Regions from separate parts of the Streptomyces sp. SAI-170 genome, predicted to be linked through region 1. Evidence: riboswitches for the same ligand, from Rfam matches in the RefSeq annotation. Region 1 holds a riboswitch; each other region holds the start of a gene.
The links. Region 1 has a riboswitch for cyclic di-AMP ahead of RKD23_RS22390 (transglycosylase family protein). Riboswitches for the same ligand answer to the same signal wherever they lie in the genome.
Positions count from the first base shown of each region.

Region 1 (5,409 bases):
CGGGGGTGTAGCCGGCCTCCTTGATGGCCTCGAGGATGAGGTCGAGGGCCTCACGGTTGGAGCCCAGGTTCGGGGCGAAGCCGCCCTCGTCGCCGAGGCCGGTGGCCAGGCCCTTGTTCTTCAGGACCTTCTTCAGCGTGTGGTAGACCTCGGCGCCCCAGCGCAGGGCCTCGGAGAAGGACTCCGCGCCGATCGGGGCGATCATGAACTCCTGGATGTCCACGTTGGAGTCGGCGTGCGAGCCGCCGTTCAGGATGTTCATCATCGGAACGGGCAGCAGGTGCGCGTTCGGGCCGCCCAGGTAGCGGAACAGCGGCAGGTCGCTGGCCTCGGAGGCGGCGTGGGCGACGGCGAGGGAGACGCCGAGGATGGCGTTGGCGCCGAGCGAGCCCTTGTTGTCGGTGGCGTCCAGGTCGAACATGGCCTGGTCGATCAGGCGCTGCTCGGTGGCGTCGTAGCCGACCAGCTCCGGGCCGATCTGCTCGATGACCGCGAGGACGGCCTTCTCGACGCCCTTGCCGAGGTAGCGGTTCGAGTCGCCGTCGCGGAGCTCGATGGCCTCGAAGGCGCCCGTGGAGGCGCCGGACGGGACGGCGGCACGACCCGTGCTGCCGTCGTCGAGGCCGACCTCGACCTCGACCGTGGGGTTGCCTCGGGAGTCCAGGATTTCCCGGGCTACGACGACGTCGATGGACGGCACGAGCATCTCCTTCGTGGATGTGACGCTTTTGAGCAGAACCGTGGTGGCTCTGCGAGACGAGCCTAACCGCCTCCGGGGGATCGGCCAGCCGATCGCCCACCCCGTGGACGGAAACCGATCGTAAATTGTTTCCGAACGGAACAAACGGGCGGCGGTGAGCTCGTCCGTGCACAGCCGCGCGCTTCATCGCCGTACGGGCCCGCCCCGGGCACGACCCCTGGGCATGACCCCTGGGCATGACCCCGCCCCGGTGCGTACGGGGGAACACGCACCGGGGCGGGGAGCCGGCGGGGGAAGCGCTGCCTACTTGAGGTGCAGCTGCTGGCCCGGGTAGATGAAGTCGGCGTCGTCGATGATGTCCTTGTTCAGCTGGAACAGCTTCTGCCAGCCGCCCTTGACGTGGTGCTTCTCGGCGATCGAGCTGAGGGTGTCGCCCTTGACGACCTTGTACTCGCCGTCGCCCTTCTCGACCTTCTTGCCGGTCGGGGTGGTGACGGTCTTCTTGGCGGCCGGGCGCTCCTGCGAGCGGGAGGCGCTCTGCTGCTCGGTCTCGCGGGCGGGGGCCGGGGCGGGGGTGCTCTCCTGCGCGGCGGTGCTGCCGGAGTCCGCGGAGCCGCCGTTGTACGGGGTGCTGGACAGGCCCACGCCGCAGACCGGCCAGGCGCCCTTGCCCTGGCCCGCGAGGACCTTCTCGGCGATCTCGATCTGCTGGGACTTGCTGGCCTGGTCGGCCGTGGCGGCGTACTGCGTGCCGCCGTACGCGGCCCAGGTGGAGGCGGAGAACTGCAGACCGCCGTAGTAGCCGTTGCCGGTGTTGATGGACCAGTTGCCGCCGGACTCGCACTGGGCGACGGCGTCCCACTCGGAGGCGGTGGCGGCGGAGGCGTTGCCGGCCGCCATCAGCGGGGCGGCGACGGCGGCGCCGGTCACACCGGCGATGGCGATGGCGCGAGTGGCCTTGGACGGACGACGGTGCTTGCCCTTGCCGGAAAACAGCATGGAGGATCCCCTCACCGACGCCTGCGAGGTGAGCTGTCGGGTTCGGGCCGGTTGAGTTGCCCGGCCGCGGCTCTCACGAGCTGCGGCTTCACCCCAAGCCGGTTCCGGTGTCGAGTTTCCTCAACTGCCGGACCCGGCGCCTACCTTGGGTCCCCCGCTCCTGCCTACGGCGCTTGACGCGACGACTGTTCCCGGGCTGCCACTGGCAGGATTCGGCGTTTGTGGCGGCCGGGGCTCGTGTTGGCGAGCGGTCATGACCGTAGACAGGCGATCGGCGGATTTTCAAAGACGATCAGGGCTTCTGAGACTCATCCCACAGTTTCGCCAAACCGGACATTTAGCGGCGAACCGTGACGTGAACTCCCGCTACTTTTCGACCGGTTCGACCCCTACCGCGAGCGTCTGACCGGGCAGGATGAGGTCCGGGTCGGTGCCGACCGTCTGCCGGTTCTCGGCATACAGCTCCGACCATCCGCCCTGGAGGCCAAGGGAGTCGGCGATGCCCCACAGGCTGTCGCCGGCCCGCACGGTGTACTCGCCGTCGGCGGCGTCCCGCACGACCGCACCGCTGCGCGAGGCGTGACGCCCCGTGGAGTCGCCCGTACGACCGTCCGCCACGCCCTCCTCGACGCCCTCGTCGGCGCTGTCGCCGCGGTGGCGGCCGGTGGCGGTCTCGTCCGAAGAGGTACCACTCTGGCCTGACTTGTCCGAGTCGTCCTGCGCCTCGCCCGTGGCAGAACTGTCGGGCCCCTGTGAAGTGGCGTCGGAGCCTTCGCTCGGGTCGGCATCCGAATCGGGCGAACGATCCGTCTTGGTCGTATTGTCCTGGTCGTCCTGGGTGGTCCGGTCGCTCGCGTCGCTGTCGGCGCTCTCGCCATCGGCCTCGGTCGACGAGCCGTCAGACGACGAGGCCGACTCGGACGGAGAGGGGAGCAGACGGGAGGAGTCGGACGAACCAGACGTGTCGGACGACTGGGGGGTGTCGATCAGGCCGCCCAGGCCCGAGGAGGCGTCGTCGGAGACCCCGGTGTCGACGTCGGCCGGCGCGGAGTCCTCACCGAGGCCCGAGAGCGGGCCGCAGGTCGGCCATGCCGTGACGCCCTGGTCCGCGAGGACGCGCTCGGCGACGGCTATCTGCTGCTGGCGGCTGGCCTGCTCGGGGCTCGGGGCGTAGTCCAGGCCGCCGTAGGTCTCCCAGTCGGTCTGGGTCAGCCTCAGGCCGCCGAAGTGGCCGTAGCCGTCGTTCGCGCTCCAGGCACCGCCCGTCTCGCACTCCGCGACCCGGTCCCAGGTGGTGCCGTCCGCCGCGCTCGCGCCCGAGGCGCCGAGCAGCGGGATCGCGATGGCGGAGCCGGTCACTCCGGCCGCGACGAGGAGAGCCGGAGCCTGGCGGGGGCGACGGTGACGACCGTTCCCGGAGAGCATGCGGAAGCCTTTCGTGCGACAGCAGTGATCGACGCGGCGTGTGATGCGGGGCGCCGCGCTGATGGGTGAACGTATCGACAGACGATCACTTGTCACAAGTTAATGCCGCACAGATCACGTGAAGATCACAGACTTGAGGGTGTGTCACGTTTGTCTGTGTCAGCTTCCTGTGCTGGGCCCGGCACTGGGGGTGAACTCCACCGGCAGCGTGCGCAGGCCCCGCATGATGAGGCCGCCACGCCAGCGCAACTCGGCCGGATCCGCGGCCAGTCGCAGGTCCGGCAGCCGGGTGAGCAGTGTGGCCAGCGCGGTCTGCCCCTCCAGCCGGGCCAACGGGGCGCCCAGGCAGTAGTGGATGCCGTGCCCGTACCCCAGATGCTGGTTGTCGCGGCGGGCGAGGTCGAGGGTGTCCGGGTCCTCGAACCGCGCCGGGTCCCGGTCCGCCGCGGCCAGCACCACCAGCACGGGGTCGCCGGCCGCGATGTCCTGCCCGCCGATGGTCAGCGGCCCGGTGGCGAACCGCCAGGTCGCCAGCTCCACCGGCCCGTCGAAACGCAGCAGTTCCTCCACCCCGGTCGCGAGGAGGCCGGTCTCCTTCGCGGCGAGCGAGCGCTGGAGACGCTCACGCTGCTCGGGGTGGTTGAGCAGGGCGAACGTGCCGTTGCCGATGAGGTTCACGGTCGTCTCGAACCCGGCGAACAGCAGGATGAACGCCATCGCCGCCGCCTCGTTCTCGGTGAGGTGCTCACCGTGGTCCGAGGCGCGGATGAGGCCCGAGATGAGGTCCTCGCCCGGCGCGGGCTCCGCGGGCAGCGCCTCTCGCTTGCGGTGGATGAGCTCGGCGAGATAGCCGCGCATCTTCTTGACCGACCGCGCGACCCCGCCCCGCGGGCCGCCGCCGTGCCGGATCATCATGCCCGCCCAGTCCCGGAAGTCGTCCTGGTCCTCGCGCGGGACGCCCAGCATGTCGCAGATGGCGTAGATGGGCAGCGGGAAGGCGAACTCATGGATGAGGTCCGCCGAGCCCTTCGCCGCGAACTGGTCGATGAGGTGGTCGGTCAACTCCTGCACCCGCGGCGCGAACTCGGCCACCCTGCGCGGTGTGAACGCCTTGCTCACCAGCCGCCGGAGCCTGGTGTGGTCCGGCGGGTCGATGTTCAGCAGATGCGTCATCAACTCCGCCTTGCGCTCACCGGGAATCCCCGTCTTCCCCTTCGCGTGCGCCGGCTCGTCGTGATGCTCCGGGTTCTTCGACAACCGCGCGTCCGCCAGCGCCTGCTTGGCATCGGCATAACGCGTGACCAGCCACGCCTCCACCCCACTCGGCAACCGCGTCTTCCGCACCGGCGCGTGCTCCCTGAGCCAGGCGTAGGCGGGGTACGGGTCTGTGGCGAACTCCCAGGTGAACAGCTCGGGGGGTGCGGGGTGTGAAGGGGGGTGAGGGGTGGGGGTGGAGTCGGGGTCGGGGGTGGAGTCGGGGCTGGAGTGGGAGTGGTTGGTCACCGGTTGACGGTAACGGGTTGGGGAGGGGGCTTGAGGAGGGTGAGGGGGGTGGCTGGGGGTGTGGTGTGTGCTGTGGCTCGGGGCCGGGGCAGCCCGGTGTCCGGCCCCGGCCGGTCCCGCCTCGGGTCAGTGCTGGGTACCCGCGTCTCCCCCGGCCGTCTCCGTCTCGCGTATCGCGTCCCGGTAGGCGCGGGCCGCTGCTCTGAGGGCCGCTTCCGGATCCACGCCCTCGGATTCGGCGCGGACGGCCAGGGCGAGGAGTTCGTAGCCGATGGCGTCGGTGTGGGGCAGGGGGACGTCCAGGCCTGCCGTGCGGGCTCGGGAGGCGAGCTTGGAGGCGAGGGCGAGGCCCGGCTGGTGCAGGGGGATGCCCTCGGTCACGGAGGAGCGGCGCTTCTCCTCGGCCTTGGTGCGCAGCCAGTGCGCCTTGACCTCCTCGGGCGTGGTGGCGGTCTCGTCCCCGAAGACGTGCGGATGGCGGTGGATGAGCTTGGCGACGATGCCGCCGGCCACGTCGTCGATCGAGAACGGTGAGTCGGGGTGCTCCTCGGCGATCCGCGCGTGGAAGACGACCTGGAGCAGGACGTCCCCCAGCTCCTCCCGCAGCTCGTCGCGGTCGCCCTCCTCGATGGCCTCGACGAGCTCGTACGCCTCCTCGATGCCGTACTTCGCCAGGCCCTCGTGGGTCTGCCGCGACGACCACGGGCACTCCGCGCGGATGCGGTCCATGACCTGCACCAGATCGAGGAGCCGGGCGCCCGGCAGGTCGTAGGAGGCGGGAA
Region 1 is NZ_JBMGQD010000001.1:4,995,795-5,001,203, reverse strand. Features, by position in the region: gene eno (phosphopyruvate hydratase) at 1-700, opposite strand, end outside; gene RKD23_RS22390 (transglycosylase family protein) at 1,004-1,699, opposite strand; cyclic di-AMP (ydaO/yuaA leader) riboswitch at 1,703-1,881, opposite strand; gene RKD23_RS22385 (transglycosylase family protein) at 2,066-3,124, opposite strand; gene RKD23_RS22380 (cytochrome P450 family protein) at 3,284-4,534, opposite strand; gene RKD23_RS22375 (nucleoside triphosphate pyrophosphohydrolase) at 4,754-5,409, opposite strand, start outside.

Region 2 (5,409 bases), 1.6 Mb from region 1:
GCTGGAGCGGAAGCGGGCGGCGGAGGAGGCGGCCCGCAAGGAGCGGATGCGCCCCAAGTTCGCGCTGCCGGTCGCCCAGCACGGACTCAGCGCCTACTACGGCCAGTCCGGCGTCAACTGGATGTCCCTGCACACCGGCATCGACTTCCCGGTCTCGTACGGCACTCCGGTGATGGCCGCGACCGACGGCACCGTACGGACGCAGTGGAACAGCGCGTACGGCAACATGATGATCGTGACGGCGATGGACGGTACGGAGACGTGGTACTGCCACCTCTCCAGCTACACGGTCCCCTCCGGTGCGACCGTCAAGGCGGGCGACCAGATCGCCTACTCCGGCAACTCCGGCAACTCCACCGGCCCGCACCTGCACTTCGAGGTGCGTCCGGGCGGCGGTTCGTCGATCGACCCGCTGCCCTGGCTGCGCAGCCACGGCCTGGAGCCGTCGTAGCCGTCGTAGCCTTCAGCGTTGTGAGGCCCCGCCGAACAGGTCGGCGGGGCTTTCGCCTGTCTACAGCTTCTCCACCGGCGCGTACCGCAGCAGCAGCCGCTTGGGCTTGGCCTCGCCGAAGTCGACCGTCGCCTCGGCGTTGGCGCCGGTGCCCTTCACGGCCATGACCGTGCCGAGGCCGAACTGGTCGTGGGTGACGCGGTCGCCGACGGCGAGGGAGACGACCGGCTTCTCCGCCGCCGTACGGCGCGTGGCGAAGCCGGAGGCGCCCGACGCCGAGGAGCGCGAGCGGGAGGAGGACAGCGAGGCGGCGATCCCGGAGGCGGGGCCGGAGGACATCGGCGCGGTGGCGCCGGTTCGCTTCCAGTCCACGTGCTGCGTCGGGATCTCCTCCAGGAAGCGGGAGGGCGGGTTGTACGACGGCTGCCCCCAGGCGCTGCGCAGTGCCGCGCGGGTGAGGTACAGCCGCTCACGCGCGCGCGTGATGCCGACGTAGGCCAGGCGGCGCTCCTCCTCCAGCTCCTTGGTCTGGCCGAGGGCGCGCATGTGCGGGAAGACGCCGTCCTCCATGCCGGTGAGGAAGACGACGGGGAACTCCAGGCCCTTGGCGGTGTGCAGGGTCATCAGGGTGATGACGCCGGAGCCTTCCTCGTCCTCGTCGGGGATCTGGTCGGAGTCGGCGACGAGTGCGACCCGCTCCAGGAAGGCGGCCAGCCCTCCGGCGGCCCCTTCCTCCGACTCCTGCTCGAACTCCAGGGCCACGGCGGCGAGTTCCTGGAGGTTCTCGATGCGGGTCTCGTCCTGCGGGTCGGTGGAGGCCTGGAGCTCGGCGAGGTAGCCGGTGCGTTCGAGGACGGCCTCCAGGATGGTGGCCGGTCCCGCGCCGGACTCGACGATCGTACGGAGTTCCTCCATCAGCGTGTTGAACCGCTTGACGGCGTTCGTGGACCGCGCGGCCATGCCGTACGCCTCGTCGACCCGCTTGAGCGCCTGCGGGAAGCTGATCTTCTCCCGCTGGGAGAGGGCGTCGATCATCGCCTCGGCGCGCTCGCCGATGCCGCGCTTGGGGACGTTGAGGATGCGCCGCAGCGGGACGGAGTCCTCGGGGTTGGCCAGCACCCGGAGGTAGGCCAGGACGTCCCGGACCTCCTTGCGCTCGTAGAAGCGGACGCCGCCGACGACCTTGTAGGGCAGGCCGACGCGGATGAAGACCTCTTCGAAGACGCGGGACTGGGCGTTGGTGCGGTAGAAGACGGCGACGTCGCCGGCCTTCGCTTCGCCCGCGTCCGTGAGGCGGTCTATCTCGTCGGCGACGAACTGCGCCTCGTCGTGCTCGGTGTCGGCGACATAGCCGGTGATGCGCGCGCCGGAGCCCGCGTTGGTCCACAGGTTCTTGGGGCGGCGGGACTCGTTGCGCTCGATGACGGCGTTGGCCGCGGAGAGGATCGTCTGCGTGGAGCGGTAGTTCTGCTCCAGCAGGATCGTCGTCGCGTCCGGGTAGTCCTCCTCGAACTGGAGGATGTTGCGGATGGTCGCGCCGCGGAAGGCGTAGATCGACTGGTCCGCGTCACCGACGACGCACAGCTCGGCGGGCGGCACGTCGTACTCGCTGGGCGGTACATCGACGGGGTGCTCGGTGGTCCCCACCAGCTCGCGCACCAGGGCGTACTGGGCGTGGTTGGTGTCCTGGTACTCGTCGACCAGGACGTGCCGGAAACGGCGGCGGTAGTGCTCGGCGACGTCCGGGAAGGCGCGCAGCAGGTTGACCGTCGTCATGATCAGGTCGTCGAAGTCGAGGGCGTTCGCCTCGCGCAGCCGGGACTGGTAGAGGGCGTAGGCCTGGGCGAGGGTCTTCTCGAAGCCGTCGGAGGCCTGGGCGGCGAAGTCCTCCTCGTCGATCAGCTCGTTCTTGAGGTTGCTGATCTTGGCACTGAAGGACTTGGGCGGGAAGCGCTTGGGGTCGAGGTCCAGGTCGCGGCAGACCAGGGCCATCAGGCGCTTGGAGTCGGCGGCGTCGTAGATCGAGAAGGAGGAGGTGAAGCCGAGCTTCTTGGACTCGCGGCGCAGGATGCGCACGCACGCGCTGTGGAAGGTCATGACCCACATCGCGTTGGCCCGGGGGCCGACGAGCTGCTCGACGCGCTCCTTCATCTCGCCCGCGGCCTTGTTGGTGAAGGTGATCGCGAGGATCTGGCCCGGGTGCACGTTCCGCTCGGCGAGCAGGTGGGCGATGCGGTGGGTGAGCACACGGGTCTTGCCGGAGCCGGCGCCGGCCACGATGAGCAGGGGCGTGCCGGAGTGGACGACGGCGGCGCGCTGGTTCTCGTTCAGCCCCTCCAGCAGCGCTGCCGCGTCCAGGGCCGGGCGCGGGGCGCCGTCGCGGTAGTAGGCGTCCCGGTCCGGGGGCACGTCGAACTTCCCGCCGAACAGATCGTCCGGAAGCTGCTCCGGAGCGTGATCGTCCTCGGGCGGCGGCGGGTGCTCCTCCTCGTGCCCGCGAGGGCTCTGGAGGTCCGCCAGGAAGCTGTCGTCAAAGAGGCTGCTCATCGCTCTCCGAGTCTAGGGGTCGCCACTGACAACCGGTCGCCGTCTCGAGAACTCCGCCGACACCACCCTGCGTGACCCTGTGGGCACGGCCTGCGGCACTTCTGTCCCGCTCACGCCAAGGTCACGAAAATGTATCGGGCATATCACCCGTCAACCTTCACAGGGGCCACACGAGTTGGCTACGGTGCCGGGCAGGCCGTACGACCCCCACCGGCGAACGTCGCCGGGCCGCGCGGCCTCCGCCGAGTCCGGTGCGCCCGCACGCCACCGGAGCCGGGGACCCACCGAACCTGGGGTGAATCGGCCCACTCCCTCGCGGGGAGCGCCGTAGGGCACACCTTCCGAACACGCCCGAACCCGACAGCTAACCCGGTAGGCGGCAGATGGAAGGAGTCGCCACCCTTGGCGTCGCACCGCAAGCCGCGCACCACCGGGACGCGCGTCGCAGGCATACGGACCCCCGCCCTGGCCACCGCGGCCCTCACCTCCGTGGCCCTGCTGTCCCAGACGGCCAACGCCAGCCCCTCGGACGACGACCGGGCGAGCCTGGAAGAGGTCGAGAAGAAGGTCGACGATCTCTACCGGCAGGCGGAGACGGCGACCGAGAAGTACAACGCCGCCAAGGAGCGGACCGCCAAGCAGCGCAAGCGCGTGGACTCCCTCCTCGACGACGTGGCGAAGCGCACCGAGCAGCTGAACGAGGCGCGCGAGCAGCTCGGCTCCTTCGCCGCGGCCCAGTACCGCACCGGCGCGTCCGCGCCCGACACGGCGACCCTCCTGCTCGCGGACACCCCGCAGGACTACTTCGACCAGACCCAGCTGATGGACCGGCTCACCGGCCGCCAGAAGGACGCGGTCGACGACTACATCACCCAGCAGTCCGCGACCATGGAGAAGCGCCGCGAGGCCACCGAGAGCCTGTCGACGCTCACCGACTCGCAGACCGAGCTGAGGACGGCCAAGGCCACCGTCCAGAAGAAGCTCTCCACCGCGCGCGTGCTGCTGTCCCAGCTGACCGCCGAGGAGAAGGCACGGCTCGCGGCGATCGAGGAACGCAAGCGCGAGGAGGCCGCCCGCAAGGCCGCCGAGCTCGCCGCGCAGCAGGCCGCGGAGGAGGAGCGGCAGCGCAAGGCTGCCGAGGCTGCGGCGCAGGAGGAGGCCGCGAGCGGCGACTCGTCCACCTCGACCGGCGGCACCGGCACCTCTGACCCCTCGACGACCCCGACCTCCCCGACCACCGACTCCACCTACGCCGCCAAGGCCGAGAAGGCGCTCGCCTTCTCCCGCGCCCAGATCGGCAAGCCGTACGTCTGGGGCGCGACCGGCCCCGACTCCTACGACTGCTCCGGTCTCACCCAGGCCGCCTGGAAGGCCGCGGGCGTGGACATCCCGCGCGTCACGTACGACCAGGTCAACTCCGGCACGACGGTGCCGTTGTCGGACGCCCAGCCCGGTGACCTCGTCTTCTTCTACGCCGACGTCACCCATGTCGGCATCTACATCGGCAACGGCATGATGATCCACGCCCCGAAGCCGGGCGCGTACGTCCGCGAGGAGTCGATCTACTACGACGGGGAGTCCTCGATCCACAGCGTGGTGCGGCCGGCCTGACCTTCGCCGCTCAGCGAGCTGTCGGTCTTGGGGCGGCGAGCCCGGTGCCGGGCCGCCGCCTCGAGGGCGCGCCACTGGATGGCCCATGCGAACGCGCGGACCCCGTACCCGCTCCCTAGCATCGGCCGCATGCCCGGTACCTCTTCCCTGCGCGCCTGGTGGGCGCAACGCCCGCCCGCCGCCGGGGCCGCCGTGATGGCGACCGGCGTCGTCTCGGTCGGGCTGCACCTGGCCGGGCACGAGGTGCTGTCCCGGATTCTGCTCGCCCTGGCCGGCGCCGCGTGGCTGGGACTGGCCGCGGATTTCGTCGTACGACTGCTGCGGGAGCGGTCGAGGTGGCTGGCCGAGGCCGGGACGCCGGCGGCGCTGACGGCCGTCGCCGCGACCACCGTCCTCGGCACGCGCGTGTCCGCTCTGGGCTGGCAGGCCCTGGCCGGGGCGCTGCTGGCGCTGGCCACGCTGTTGTGGCCGGTGCTGCTGGTGGACGTCATCAAGCACTGGAAGCCGCGTATGCCGGGTGCGGTGTTCCTGGGCTGTGTGGCGACGGAGGGGCTCGCCGTGCTCGGGGCGACGCTCGCGGCGGCGGAGCATGCAGCCTGGCTCGCGCACGCGGCACTGGTGCTGTTCTGGCTGGGGCTCGTCCTCGACGGCTTCACGCTGGCCCGCTTCGAGCCGGCCGAGATGACGCGTGGGGCCGGTGATCAGTGGGTCGCGGGCGGGGCGCTGGCGATCGCGGCGCTCGCCGGCTCCCGGCTGATCGCCGCCGACAGCGCGCGGCTGCGGCTGTGGAACGACGACGC
Region 2 is NZ_JBMGQD010000001.1:3,361,140-3,366,548, forward strand. Features, by position in the region: gene RKD23_RS14815 (peptidoglycan DD-metalloendopeptidase family protein) at 1-451, shown strand, start outside; gene pcrA (DNA helicase PcrA) at 512-2,998, opposite strand; cyclic di-AMP (ydaO/yuaA leader) riboswitch at 3,229-3,392, shown strand; gene RKD23_RS14825 (NlpC/P60 family protein) at 3,401-4,609, shown strand; gene RKD23_RS14830 (hypothetical protein) at 4,739-5,409, shown strand, end outside.
Region 2: linked by a shared signal. The riboswitch ahead of RKD23_RS14825 (NlpC/P60 family protein) and the one ahead of RKD23_RS22390 (transglycosylase family protein) in region 1 are both predicted to bind cyclic di-AMP.

Region 3 (5,409 bases), 1.5 Mb from region 1:
GACGGTCTCGAAGACGGCGGCGGCACTCAGCACGAGGGCGGTGAGACAGCACAGCAGGACGGTCGCGACCAGGCACTGCCACACCCACAGCGCGACCACGGGCTCCCGTTCGGGCCACACGGCCCGGGTCAGGGCACGGGGGACCGGCACAGCGGCCGTCACGGCGACGACGCTCAGCAGGAGCATGCAGACAGTCATGCCACGGGCTCCGGATCCTGATCGGGAGGGGTCGGCTGCGGGGCAGGCGGGCGGTGCACGGTGGAACGCCGGGCACCTCACCCTCCGGCCGACGGACCGGACCGGCGATCGCCCGCCGCCAGTATGACGGCGACGGGCGAGCGACGTAACAAATCCAGCACGACCGCTCCGCGGAACGAGCACCCCGGTGCACCCGCACGGTGATCCCGGCCGCATCCGATGCCGTTCGGCGACTCGGCCGCACTCGCTCCGGCGACCTGGGCCGCATCCGGTTCCTCGGCCGGACTCGCCCCGGCGACCCGGGCCGCATCCGTTCCTCGGGCGCACTCGCCCGGTGACCCGGGCCGTATCCCGTCCGGCGACTCGGCCGCAGGGCGACTTGGCCGCGGTTGCCTGGCGACCCGGGCCGTATCCCGTGCCCACCCGCGGAGCCGGTCGGCTCACCCGCGGAGCGGCTGGCTCAGGCCGTCCGTCCCGGGGCGATCCGGCCCGTGACCTCGCCGAGGCCCACTCGGGTCCCGCCCGGCCCGGGGGCCCAGGCGGTCAGGGTGACGACGTCGCCGTCCTCCAGGAACGTGCGCTTGCCGTCGGGGAGTTCGAGGGGGTCGCGGCCGTTCCAGGTCAGTTCGAGGAGGGAGCCGCGCTGGGCCTCGGTGGGGCCGCTGATGGTGCCGGAGCCGTAGAGGTCGCCGGTGCGCAGGGAGGCGCCGTTGACCGTCATGTGGGCGAGTTGCTGGGCGGCTGTCCAGTACATGGTGGAGAAGGGAGGTTCGGAGACGACATGGCCGTTGATCGCGACGGAGAGGTGCAGGTCGTAGCCGTGGGGCTCCTCGTCGGAGTCGTCGAGGTAGGGCAGCAGCGGGTGGGTGCGCTCCGGCGGGGCGACGCGGGCCTCCTCCAGCGCCTCCAGCGGGGTGATCCACGCCGACACGGAGGTGGCGAAGGACTTGCCGAGGAAGGGGCCCAGGGGGACGTACTCCCAGGCCTGGAGATCGCGCGCGGACCAGTCGTTCAGGAGGCACAGGCCGAAGACGTGGTCGCGGAAGCCGGCGAGTGGCACCGGGCTGCCCATGGGCGACGGCGTGCCGACGAGGAAGCCGACCTCGGCCTCGATGTCGAGGCGGACGGACGGGCCGAACACCGGGGCCGGGTCGGTGGGGGCCTTGCGCTGGCCGGCGGGGCGGATCACGTCGGTGCCGGAGACCACGACCGTGCCGGAGCGGCCGTGATAGCCGATCGGCAGGTGCTTCCAGTTCGGGGTGAGGGAGTCCTCGGCGTCGGGCCGGAACATCTGGCCGACGTTACGGGCGTGGTTCTCGGAGGCGTAGAAGTCGACGTAGTCCGCGACCGTGAACGGCAGGTGCAGGGTCACCGAGTCGAGCGGGTGCATGAGCGGCTCGATGGTCTCGCGGTACGAGGGCACCGTCACCCACGCCGTCAGCGCGCGCCGGACGTCCGACCAGGCAGTGCGGCCCGCGGCCAGCAGCCGGTCCAGGGAGGGCTGGGCGAGCAGGGTGGCGTAGGGGGAGCCGAGGGCCCGGGCCGCCGCGCCCGCGTCGAGGACGTGGTCACCGAGCCGGACGCCGACGGTCCGCTCGTCCGGGCCTCCGGTGGAGAACACACCGTACGGAAGGTTGTGCGGGCCGAAGGGGTCGCCCTCGGGGACATCGAAGGGGGGCATGCGGTTGTGCCTCGCTCTCGTGCGTGCCGTGTGCGGTGCCGTGCGGCCGCCCACCGGTGCGGGGCACAGGTGGGTGGCTGGGCCACACGTTACGGCCGAGGCGGCCGTCTTGGGCAGTGCCCCAGGGCTCGGCGAGGTCCCGCCGCCGGGACGGGGAGAGGAAGGCGCCGGGCAGGCAGGCCGTCGGCCCGGGAAGCGACACCTGGGGGTGAATTACCGGAGCGCGAAAGGGAGTTGAAGGGGCGCGTGGGCTGGGAGGAGGCGCCTTGCGAGGGTCGGTTCGCGCCGGGGTGGGGGCGCGCGATGTCCGTATTCTCTGATCATGGCCGCACCCACCGCATATGCCGAGCGCACCACGTACTCACTCATCGCCACCGATCTGGACGGCACGCTGCTTCGCGGCGACGACACCTTCTCCGATCGGTCGCGGGCCGCTCTGACGCTGGTGGCGCACGCCGGCGCCCGACATCTGGTGGTGACCGGCAGGCCCGCGCCCCGGGTGCGCCCCCTCCTCGAAGACCTGGGCTGTACGGGGCTCGCGGTGTGCGGGCAGGGCGCGCAGCTCTACGACGTCGGCGCCGACCGGCTGCTGTGGTCCGTCACCCTGGACCGGGAGCTCGCCGAGACCGCGCTCGGCAAGATCGAGGCCGAGGTGGGGCAGGTGTACGCGGCCGTGGACCAGGACGGCGTCGACGGGCTCACCCTCATCGAGCCCGGCTACACGATGCCGCACCCGACCCTGCCCGCAGTGCGGGTGCGCCGCCGCGACGACCTGTGGTGCGAGCCGATCAGCAAGGTGCTGCTGCGCCATCCCGACCTGAACGACGACGAGTTGGCGGCGGTGGCGCGGGCGGTGGTGGGTTCGCTGGCGACGGTCACCATGTCGGGGCCCGGGACGGTGGAGCTGCAGCCGTGCGGCGTCACCAAGGCGACGGGCCTGGCGCTGGCGGCCCGCCGGCTCGGTCTGACGCCCGCGGACACCCTCGCCTTCGGTGACATGCCCAATGACATCCCGATGTTCGACTGGGCCGCGCACGGCGTGGCCATGGCCAACGCGCACCCGGAACTGAAGGCGGTGGCCGACGAGATCACCTGCTCGAACGAGGACGACGGCATCGCCGTCGTCCTCGAACGGCTCTACGGCTGAGGGGCCGAGAGGTGATCAGTACGCGCCGAAGACGTTGTCGATCGAGCCGTAGCGGGCCGCCGCGTAGTTGCAGGCGGCGGTGATGTTCGCGACCGGGTCGTACGGGTCGAAGGCGGTGCCGGGCACGTGGTACGCCGCGAAGGTGGGGTCGATGACCTGGAGCAGGCCCTTGGACGGGGTGCCCGCGAGCGCGTTGGAGTCCCAGTTGTTGATGGCGAGCGGGTTGCCCGACGACTCGCGCATGATGTTGCGGTAGATGCCGTCGTAGCTGCCCGGGATGCCGTTCTGGGCCATGACGTCGAGCGACTGGCGGATCCAGCCGTCGAGGGTGTTCGGGTAGATGGTCGCCGACGTGGTGGTCGTGGGGGCGGCCGAGGCGCCGGTCGCGCCGACGAGCGGCAGGGCGAGCGCGGCGGCGGCCACACCGGCGGCGGTGAGGGCACGGGCGAGACGGGGGCGGCGGTTTGCATGCGTGTGCGCAGGCATGGGGAACGTCCTCTCCGGCGCCTGCGAGGTGAGCTGTCGGGTTCGGGCGGAAAGGTGCCCGGCCAGGCCCGAAGAGGCATGGCTTGACCCCAAGCCGTGCCGGGTGTCGTGGCTGGTACGACGTCCGGTACGGCGACTTACCTAGGTCCCCCGCTCCTGCCGCTGCGTGGTCGGTGGATGCCAATGGGCGGCGGCAGGATTCGGCGTCCGCCCGGCAGGCCGGGAACGTATGCGAGAGCACATGGGCGAAACAAGTACCGGATTCACACAAAGCACCGGTCGGGCAAGATCAGTCCGTTTGTGGCACTTGATCCTTTATGGCGACATCCGCTCAACCAGGCGGCGGGGCCCCGTGCATGCCGCGAGGGCCGTTCGCCGCGCGCCCGGCCCCGCAGTGAGCCATCTCACCGTCAGTCACAAGAGCGGCAATTAGGGCATCAGCCCCAACTCGCCCTCAATCGGCGGTCCGTGGAATCCGCCGCTCCCAGGTGCGGTGGAAGACGACCTCGCCGCCCTCCGTGCACACCACCTCGTCGGAGGTGACGAAGTGCTCCGCGTCGCAGCCGATCTCCGAGCGGGTGCGGACGGTGGTGGCCCAGGGCAGCTCGGGCCGGTGCAGCCCGATCGACCACTCCGAGCGGGCGCGGGCCGACAGCGGGTCGTCGGAGCGGATCGTGTACGTCTCCAGCGCCTCCTCGGTGAGCTCGAGGCCGTCCGGGTACACGCGCGTGCCGCCCCGAACCGGAAGGGCCTCCAGGCGCCACACGTCCTCGGCGACCTCGCGCACCACCAGCCGCTCCGGCCGCGGCTCGTCCAGGGTGGCCGGCAGGCTCACCCCCAGCGGCTCGGCCTGCTCGGGCTCCTCGAAGGCGACCTCCGCGCCCGCCCGGCGAGAGCGCACCGGCAGCTCCAGCGTGCTGCCCGCCGGGTCAAGCGTGAAACCGGCCGCCGACTCCGGCTCGGGCCACATCCACGGCCAGTACGCCGAGGAGACGGCGAGCCGGATGCGATGCCCGGCCGGAAAGGCGTACCCGGCGGCGCTAAGGGAGAAGTCCGCCGTCTGCGACGTCCCCTCGGCCACGAGGTCGAGCATCCCGCGTGTGACCAGCGTCGAGGACCCGTCCGGGGCCACGTCGCACAGCCGGGCGGCCACCTGCCCGCGCGGCGTCGCGCAGCTCAGCCGCAGCCGCACCCGGGGCCGCCCCAGCACCCAGGTCTCCTCGCCCACCTCGAACTCGAAGCACGCCGACCGTGCGTCCTCCTCGCGCTGGTCGGGCGGCAGATCGGCGTCATGGCCGAGCGGGCGGAAGCGGCCGGCGTCCACACCGGTGTGCATCGGCGACCGTACGACGACGGGGGCGCCCTGGAGGGCGTACGTCACCGGCGTCACCAGCGGCGACGGCCAGGCGGGCTCGCCGGTCCAGCGGCCGGGCAGCGCCGGCTGCGCCGTGGCCGGGCGGTGCGCGTCGGTGACGTAGGAGCGCAGCAGGGGCTCGCGCAGGACGCCGGTGTCCGCGCCCTTGAGCCAGTGGTCCCACCAGCGCAGCGTCTCCTGGAGGAAGCCGATCGCCGGGCCGGGCGGCCGGTCGCGGTCGGGGTAGCGGTGGGGCCAGGGGCCGAGCAGGCCGCGGACCCGGTCGGCGGGCAGGCGCTCCAGCAGGTGGAGCACGGTGTCGCGGTACGGGTCGTGCCAGCCGCTCACCGCGAGCACGGCCGCGCGGATCGCGTCGGGGTCGACACTGCCGCCGCCCTGCGGCCAGGGAGCGTCCCCGGGCTGCGGGTCCAGCCACGCGTGCACCACCGGCGAGACGGCCTCCAGGCGCTTCAGCCACAGATCGCGCCAGTCCTGACCGGCGTACGACGGATCAGGCGGGAGGCAGACGCGGGCGAGGGCCGC
Region 3 is NZ_JBMGQD010000001.1:3,544,400-3,549,808, reverse strand. Features, by position in the region: gene RKD23_RS15745 (M56 family metallopeptidase) at 1-198, opposite strand, end outside; gene fahA (fumarylacetoacetase) at 659-1,879, opposite strand; gene RKD23_RS15735 (HAD family hydrolase) at 2,202-3,026, shown strand; gene RKD23_RS15730 (transglycosylase SLT domain-containing protein) at 3,042-3,512, opposite strand; cyclic di-AMP (ydaO/yuaA leader) riboswitch at 3,516-3,698, opposite strand; gene RKD23_RS15725 (CocE/NonD family hydrolase) at 3,967-5,409, opposite strand, start outside.
Region 3: linked by a shared signal. The riboswitch ahead of RKD23_RS15730 (transglycosylase SLT domain-containing protein) and the one ahead of RKD23_RS22390 (transglycosylase family protein) in region 1 are both predicted to bind cyclic di-AMP.

Region 4 (5,409 bases), 3.5 Mb from region 1:
CACCTGGAGGTGATCAAGCTGATCCCGCCGCTGATCGTCGGGGAGAAGGAGGTCGACCGGTTCGTCGACGCCTTCACCGAGGTCATGGACGACGCGCACAGCGGGGGCGGGCTGATGTGGGACTTCGGCAGGACGCTGGTGAAGCAGGCGGTGGGCAACCGCTGAGGCTCGACGTTGAGGCTACCGTGAGGTCTTTTGCCTCTGAGGCAACAAATTTGCCCGAGAGGCAAGCCTGCGGCTGAATGGAGAGCATGAGCTCTCACGAGACCGAGCCCTCAGCGGACGAGCCGGCCGCCGAGACGCCGGTGGGTGACCTGCCCGCCGTCGCGCCCCAGCTGCGGGCCCTGCGCCGCCGGGCCTCCCTCACGCTGGAGGCGGCCGCGCGGTCCGCCGGGCTCTCGCCCGCGCATCTGTCCCGGCTGGAGACCGGCCGGCGCCAGGCCTCGCTGCCGATGCTGCTCGCGCTCGCCCGCATCTACGGTACGACCGTCTCCGAGCTGCTGGGCGAGCGCGTCGCCGACCGGGACGCCGTCGTACGGGCCGCCGACATGGAGCCGACCCGGGCGGGCGGCTGGACCTACTGGCAGGCCGGCGCGCCCGGCCGCGGCATGCAGGCCCTGCGGGTGCACGTGCCGTACGGCTCCCAGGGCGACATCGTGCGCGTGCACCCCGGCGAGGAGTGGCTGCACGTCCTGACGGGGCGGCTGCGGCTGCGCCTCGGCGACAGCGCGCACCGCCTCGGTCCCGGGGACAGCGCGCACTTCGACTCGCTGACCCCGCACCGCATCGCCGCCGAGGACGAGGGCGGCGTCGACCTTCTCTTCGTCCACACCCTGCTGCAGAGCCCCACGGCCGCGCTGTGCCTGGGCCCCATGACGGGAGACACGCCATGAGCGACATCGAGGAGAAGTTTCCGCGCACCCTGTGGATCCGGCTGCTGATCTACATCGCGGCCGGGCACGTCTTCGCCGGGTTCCTCTATCTGCTGTTCGAGGTCGGAGCCAAGTAGGCCCCCGCCGCTCAGGCCGGCTCAGTCGAGCAGCCGGTCCCGCAGCAGCTCGCGGGTCTCGGGCGTCACACCGAGGCCCTGCTCCAGATAGGCGTCGACCCCGCCCCAAGTCTCCTCGATGGTCTCCATCGCCGCCGTCAGATACTCCGCGCGGGCGTCGAACAGCGGGCTGAGCAGCTCCATGACCTCCGGCGAGTAGGCGGAGGCGCCGCCGCCCCGGCGCACCTTGTAGCGGCGGTGCTTGGCGTTCGACTCCAGGTAGTCGGTGAGGATCGCGTCGCGCTCGACGCCCAGGGCCAGCAGGGTCACGGCGATCGACAGGCCGGCGCGGTCCTTGCCCGCCGCGCAGTGCATCAGGGCGGGGACGCTGTCCTCGGCGAGGGCGTGCAGCACCTGGGAGTGCTCGGCGGTGCGCTCCTTGACCATGATCCGGTACGAGGTGATCATCCGGTTCGCCGCCTTGCCGTCGGCGAGGATCGAGCGCAGCTGGTCCAGGTCGCCGTCGCGGACCATCTTCCAGAACTCGGCGCCGTCGGCCGGGTCGCTCAGCGGAAGGTTGACGTTGCGCACGCCCGGCAGCTCGACGTCCGGGCCCTCCAGCTTCTGGTCCGCCGCGTTGCGGAAGTCGAAGATCGTGTGCAGGCCCAGGGTGGCGAGAAAGGCCGCGTCCTCGGCGGTCGCGTGCGCGAGGTGGCCGCTGCGGAAGAGCACGCCCTGGCGCACCCGGCGTCCGTCGACGGTCGGCAGTCCGCCCACGTCACGGAAATTACGGACTCCGGCCAGCTCCGGCTCGGTCGACGGGACCTGCTGCGTCACGTGGGGCTCCCTCCGGTCGGGTCCCGCCGGTGCGGCTCGACCGACGGACACGTCCATGACCATACGACTGACTCTACGACACGGCTTCCCTGGGATATGTATGTGCTGCTTCTCCGTCTGCGTCACATCTGGGCTTTCTGTCCGAATTAGCGCCTTCCTTCCAACTCGCTCTGGAATAAAGGAACGTGGAGCAGCGTCACGTGAGCAGCGTCATAGCCGTGACCGTGCGTCGCCCGTCATGCTCACGTAATCAATGCGTTTTTCAAGGGCATTTGACGAATACGGAACGGCTGAATTGCACGGAGGGTGACCGGGAATTCCCGAAAGGGATCAAGAAGAAGGCCTTCGGGTGGAACCTCTTGCTTGTCCCTTTGCGTCTTGGTCGCTTACGTTCGCCACCGATCCGGACGGACGCCTAATCCTGCCGCCGACCGGAGCCCGCGCAAACCCACCCGTGTACGGCAGGAGCGGGGGACCCACAGGTACATCCGCCTGTTCCGGTCTCCGGAAACAGGCTCGGGGTTAAGCCGCGCCCGTCGCGGCCGGACATCTCCAGTCCGCACCCGACAGCTCACCTCGCAGGCGCCGGAGAGGAAAACGCCCATGCCCGCGAAGGGTAAGCACCGCCGTCCCAAGGCCCAGCGCCTGACCCGTTCCATCGCCGTCGCCGGTACCGGTGGCGCCGCACTCGCCCTGCCGCTTCTCGCGGCCACCGGTGCGAATGCCGCGACCGGACAGTCCGTCCCCGAGAAGGCCGTCAGCTCGGCCGCGGCGGTCCAGAAGACCGCCGTCACCACCAAGGCCGCCGAGAAGAAGGCCGCGACGCCGCGCACGTATTCCGTGAAGGTCGGCGACTATCTCTCGAAGATCGCCCAGGAGCAGCACGTCAGCGGTGGCTGGCAGAAGCTGTACCAGGACAACCGTGAGGTCGTCGGCAGCGACCCGTCGCTGATCCACCCGGGCCTGAAGCTGTCGCTCGGCAAGAAGGCCGCGGCCACGCAGTCCTCCGACTCCGACGCGAAGAAGTCCTCCGCGCCGCAGAAGTCCGAGGCGCCGAAGCCGGCCACGCAGTCCTCCGAGACCGCTGACTCCTCGAAGGCCTCCGAGCCGGCCGCCACCCAGGCGGACACCACCGCGGCGAACGGCTACACCGCCCCCGTGAGCGGAGCCACCGTCGGCACCGGCTACCGCGTGGCGGGCAGCATGTGGTCCAGCGGCTACCACACCGGCGCCGACTTCGTCGTCCCGACCGGCACCTCGCTCAAGGCCGTCGGCGCGGGCACCGTCGTCTCCGCGGGCTGGGGCGGCGCGTACGGCAACCAGGTCGTCGTCAAGCTCGCCGACGGCTACTACGCCCAGTACGCCCACCTGTCCGCGCTCTCCGTCTCGGCCGGCCAGACGGTGACCGCCGGGCAGCAGGTCGGCCTCTCCGGCGCGACCGGCAATGTGACCGGCCCGCACCTGCACTTCGAGATCCGCACCACCCCGGACTACGGCTCCGACGTGGACCCGGTCGCCTACCTCCGCTCGCACGGCGTCGCCATCGGCTGACGCCCGCGGCCCACACCGCCGAAGGCCGGACCCCGATCCCCGGGTCCGGCCTTCGGTGCGTCCGGACCCGGGGGTTCGTGGTCGCCGTGTTGCGGTGGTGTGGCGGAGTCCGCCGGGGTGTCGACAGCGGGGGCGGGTTGCGGCCAGAGTGGTCCCCGACAGGACGGCAAGCGCTTTCTTCTGACGTTCTGGCGCGTTCAGCGGTGCACGCCCACGCCGTCACGGCGGCCGTGGTCGAACTCACCGACGCGCGCCCGGAGTTCACCGCAACCACCGGTCGACACTCCGGGGCAGCCCCCGCTCACCCTTGCCGAAGGAGCCTCTTCCGTGACGACCACGCGCAGAACGTTCGGAGCCCTGGCCGCCGGAGCGGCCCTCGCGGCGCTCGCCCCGGCCGGTCCCGCGAGCGCGAGCCCCCGCCACGGGCGTCTGCTCGCCCACGACGACTTCCGGCACGGCCTCGGCCGGTGGGCGACCGAACTGCAGGACGGCGGCACGGTCACCGCGTCCGGCGGGGTGCTGGAGGTGGACGTACCGGCTGGGGCCACGGTCTGGTTCCGGCAGCGGCTCGAAGGCCCGTACGTACTGGAGTACACGGCCGTGCCGGTGTCCGAGGGCGGCGTCAACGACCGTGTCTCCGACCTCAACAACTTCTGGAACGCGGTCGACGCCCGCTCCCCGCACGACCTGTTCGCCACCCCGCGCGGCGGCGCCCTCGCCGAGTACGACCACCTCAGGACGTACTACGCCGGCTACGGCGCCAACGGCAACACCACCACCAGGCTGCGCCGTTACGTCGGGGAGGCGGGGGTCCGGCCGCTCGTGTACGACTACACCGAGCCGCTGCTCGTGCCGAACCAGCCCCACCATGTGCGGATCGTGTCGGCCGGATCGCGCGTGCAGTGGTGGAACAACGGCCGGCTCGTGTTCGACTACACCGACCCCGAGCCGTACACCGGCGGACACTTCGCCTTCCGTACGGTCTGGAGCCACTTCCGGATCAGTGAGTTCCGGATCTGGCGACCGCACCCCCAACAGGGCTGAACGGGAGGTTATTCCCGGACTTGCCGAGACTTTAGGCGTGGCTTATCTCACCGCCCGTCAACCCCTTCCTACGGTCGCGTAGGTCACATTCGAGGGGGAATCATGGGCCGATGTGGCAGACGATTCGAAGAGTGACAGCAGATCAGTGATCGGGTCGTACGTGGCGGTGGGGGACAGCTTCACCGAGGGCGTCGGCGACCCCGGCCCCGACGGGGCGTTCGTCGGCTGGGCCGACCGGTTCGCGGTGCTGCTCGCGGACCGACGGCCCGAGGGCGACTTCGAGTACACCAACCTCGCCGTGCGCGGGAAGCTGCTCGACCAGATCGTGGCGGACCAGGTGCCGCGGGCCGTGGAACTCGCCCCGGACCTGGTCAGCTTCTGCGCCGGCGGCAACGACATCATCCGGCCCGGCACCGACCCCGACGATGTCGCCGAGCGATTCGAGCGGGCGGTCGCCGCGCTCACCGAGGTGGCCGGCACGGTGCTGGTGACGACCGGCTTCGACACCCGTGGCGTGCCCCTCCTGAAGCATCTGCGCGGCAAGATCGCGACGTACAACGGCCATGTGCGGGCCGTCGCCGACCGCTACGGCTGCCCAGTGCTCGACCTGTGGTCCCTCAAGTCCGTCCAGGACCGCCGCGCCTGGGACCACGACCGGCTCCACCTCTCGCCCGAGGGCCACACCCGCGTCGCCCTGCGCGCCGGCCAGGCCCTCGGCCTCGACATCCCGGCCGACCCCGAGCAGCCCTGGCCGCCCCTCCCGCCCCGCGGCACCCTCGACGTCCGCCGCGACGACGTCCACTGGGCCCGCGAGTACCTCGTCCCCTGGATCGGCCGCCGCCTGCGGGGCGAGTCCTCCGGAGACCACGTCACAGCGAAGGGCACCCTGAAGCCGGACGAGATCAAACTGAGAATCGAGGCCGTGGCTTAAGAAGCCTTTTTGGGGGCGCGGGGAACTGCGCGAGCAACCAGAGACGGCGCGCAGTCGA
Region 4 is NZ_JBMGQD010000001.1:1,518,567-1,523,975, reverse strand. Features, by position in the region: gene RKD23_RS07010 (aspartate aminotransferase family protein) at 1-165, shown strand, start outside; gene RKD23_RS07005 (helix-turn-helix domain-containing protein) at 252-893, shown strand; gene RKD23_RS07000 (DUF6126 family protein) at 890-1,009, shown strand; gene RKD23_RS06995 (tyrosine-protein phosphatase) at 1,031-1,825, opposite strand; cyclic di-AMP (ydaO/yuaA leader) riboswitch at 2,265-2,425, shown strand; gene RKD23_RS06990 (peptidoglycan DD-metalloendopeptidase family protein) at 2,429-3,376, shown strand; gene RKD23_RS06985 (DUF6250 domain-containing protein) at 3,704-4,420, shown strand; gene RKD23_RS06980 (SGNH/GDSL hydrolase family protein) at 4,566-5,351, shown strand.
Region 4: linked by a shared signal. The riboswitch ahead of RKD23_RS06990 (peptidoglycan DD-metalloendopeptidase family protein) and the one ahead of RKD23_RS22390 (transglycosylase family protein) in region 1 are both predicted to bind cyclic di-AMP.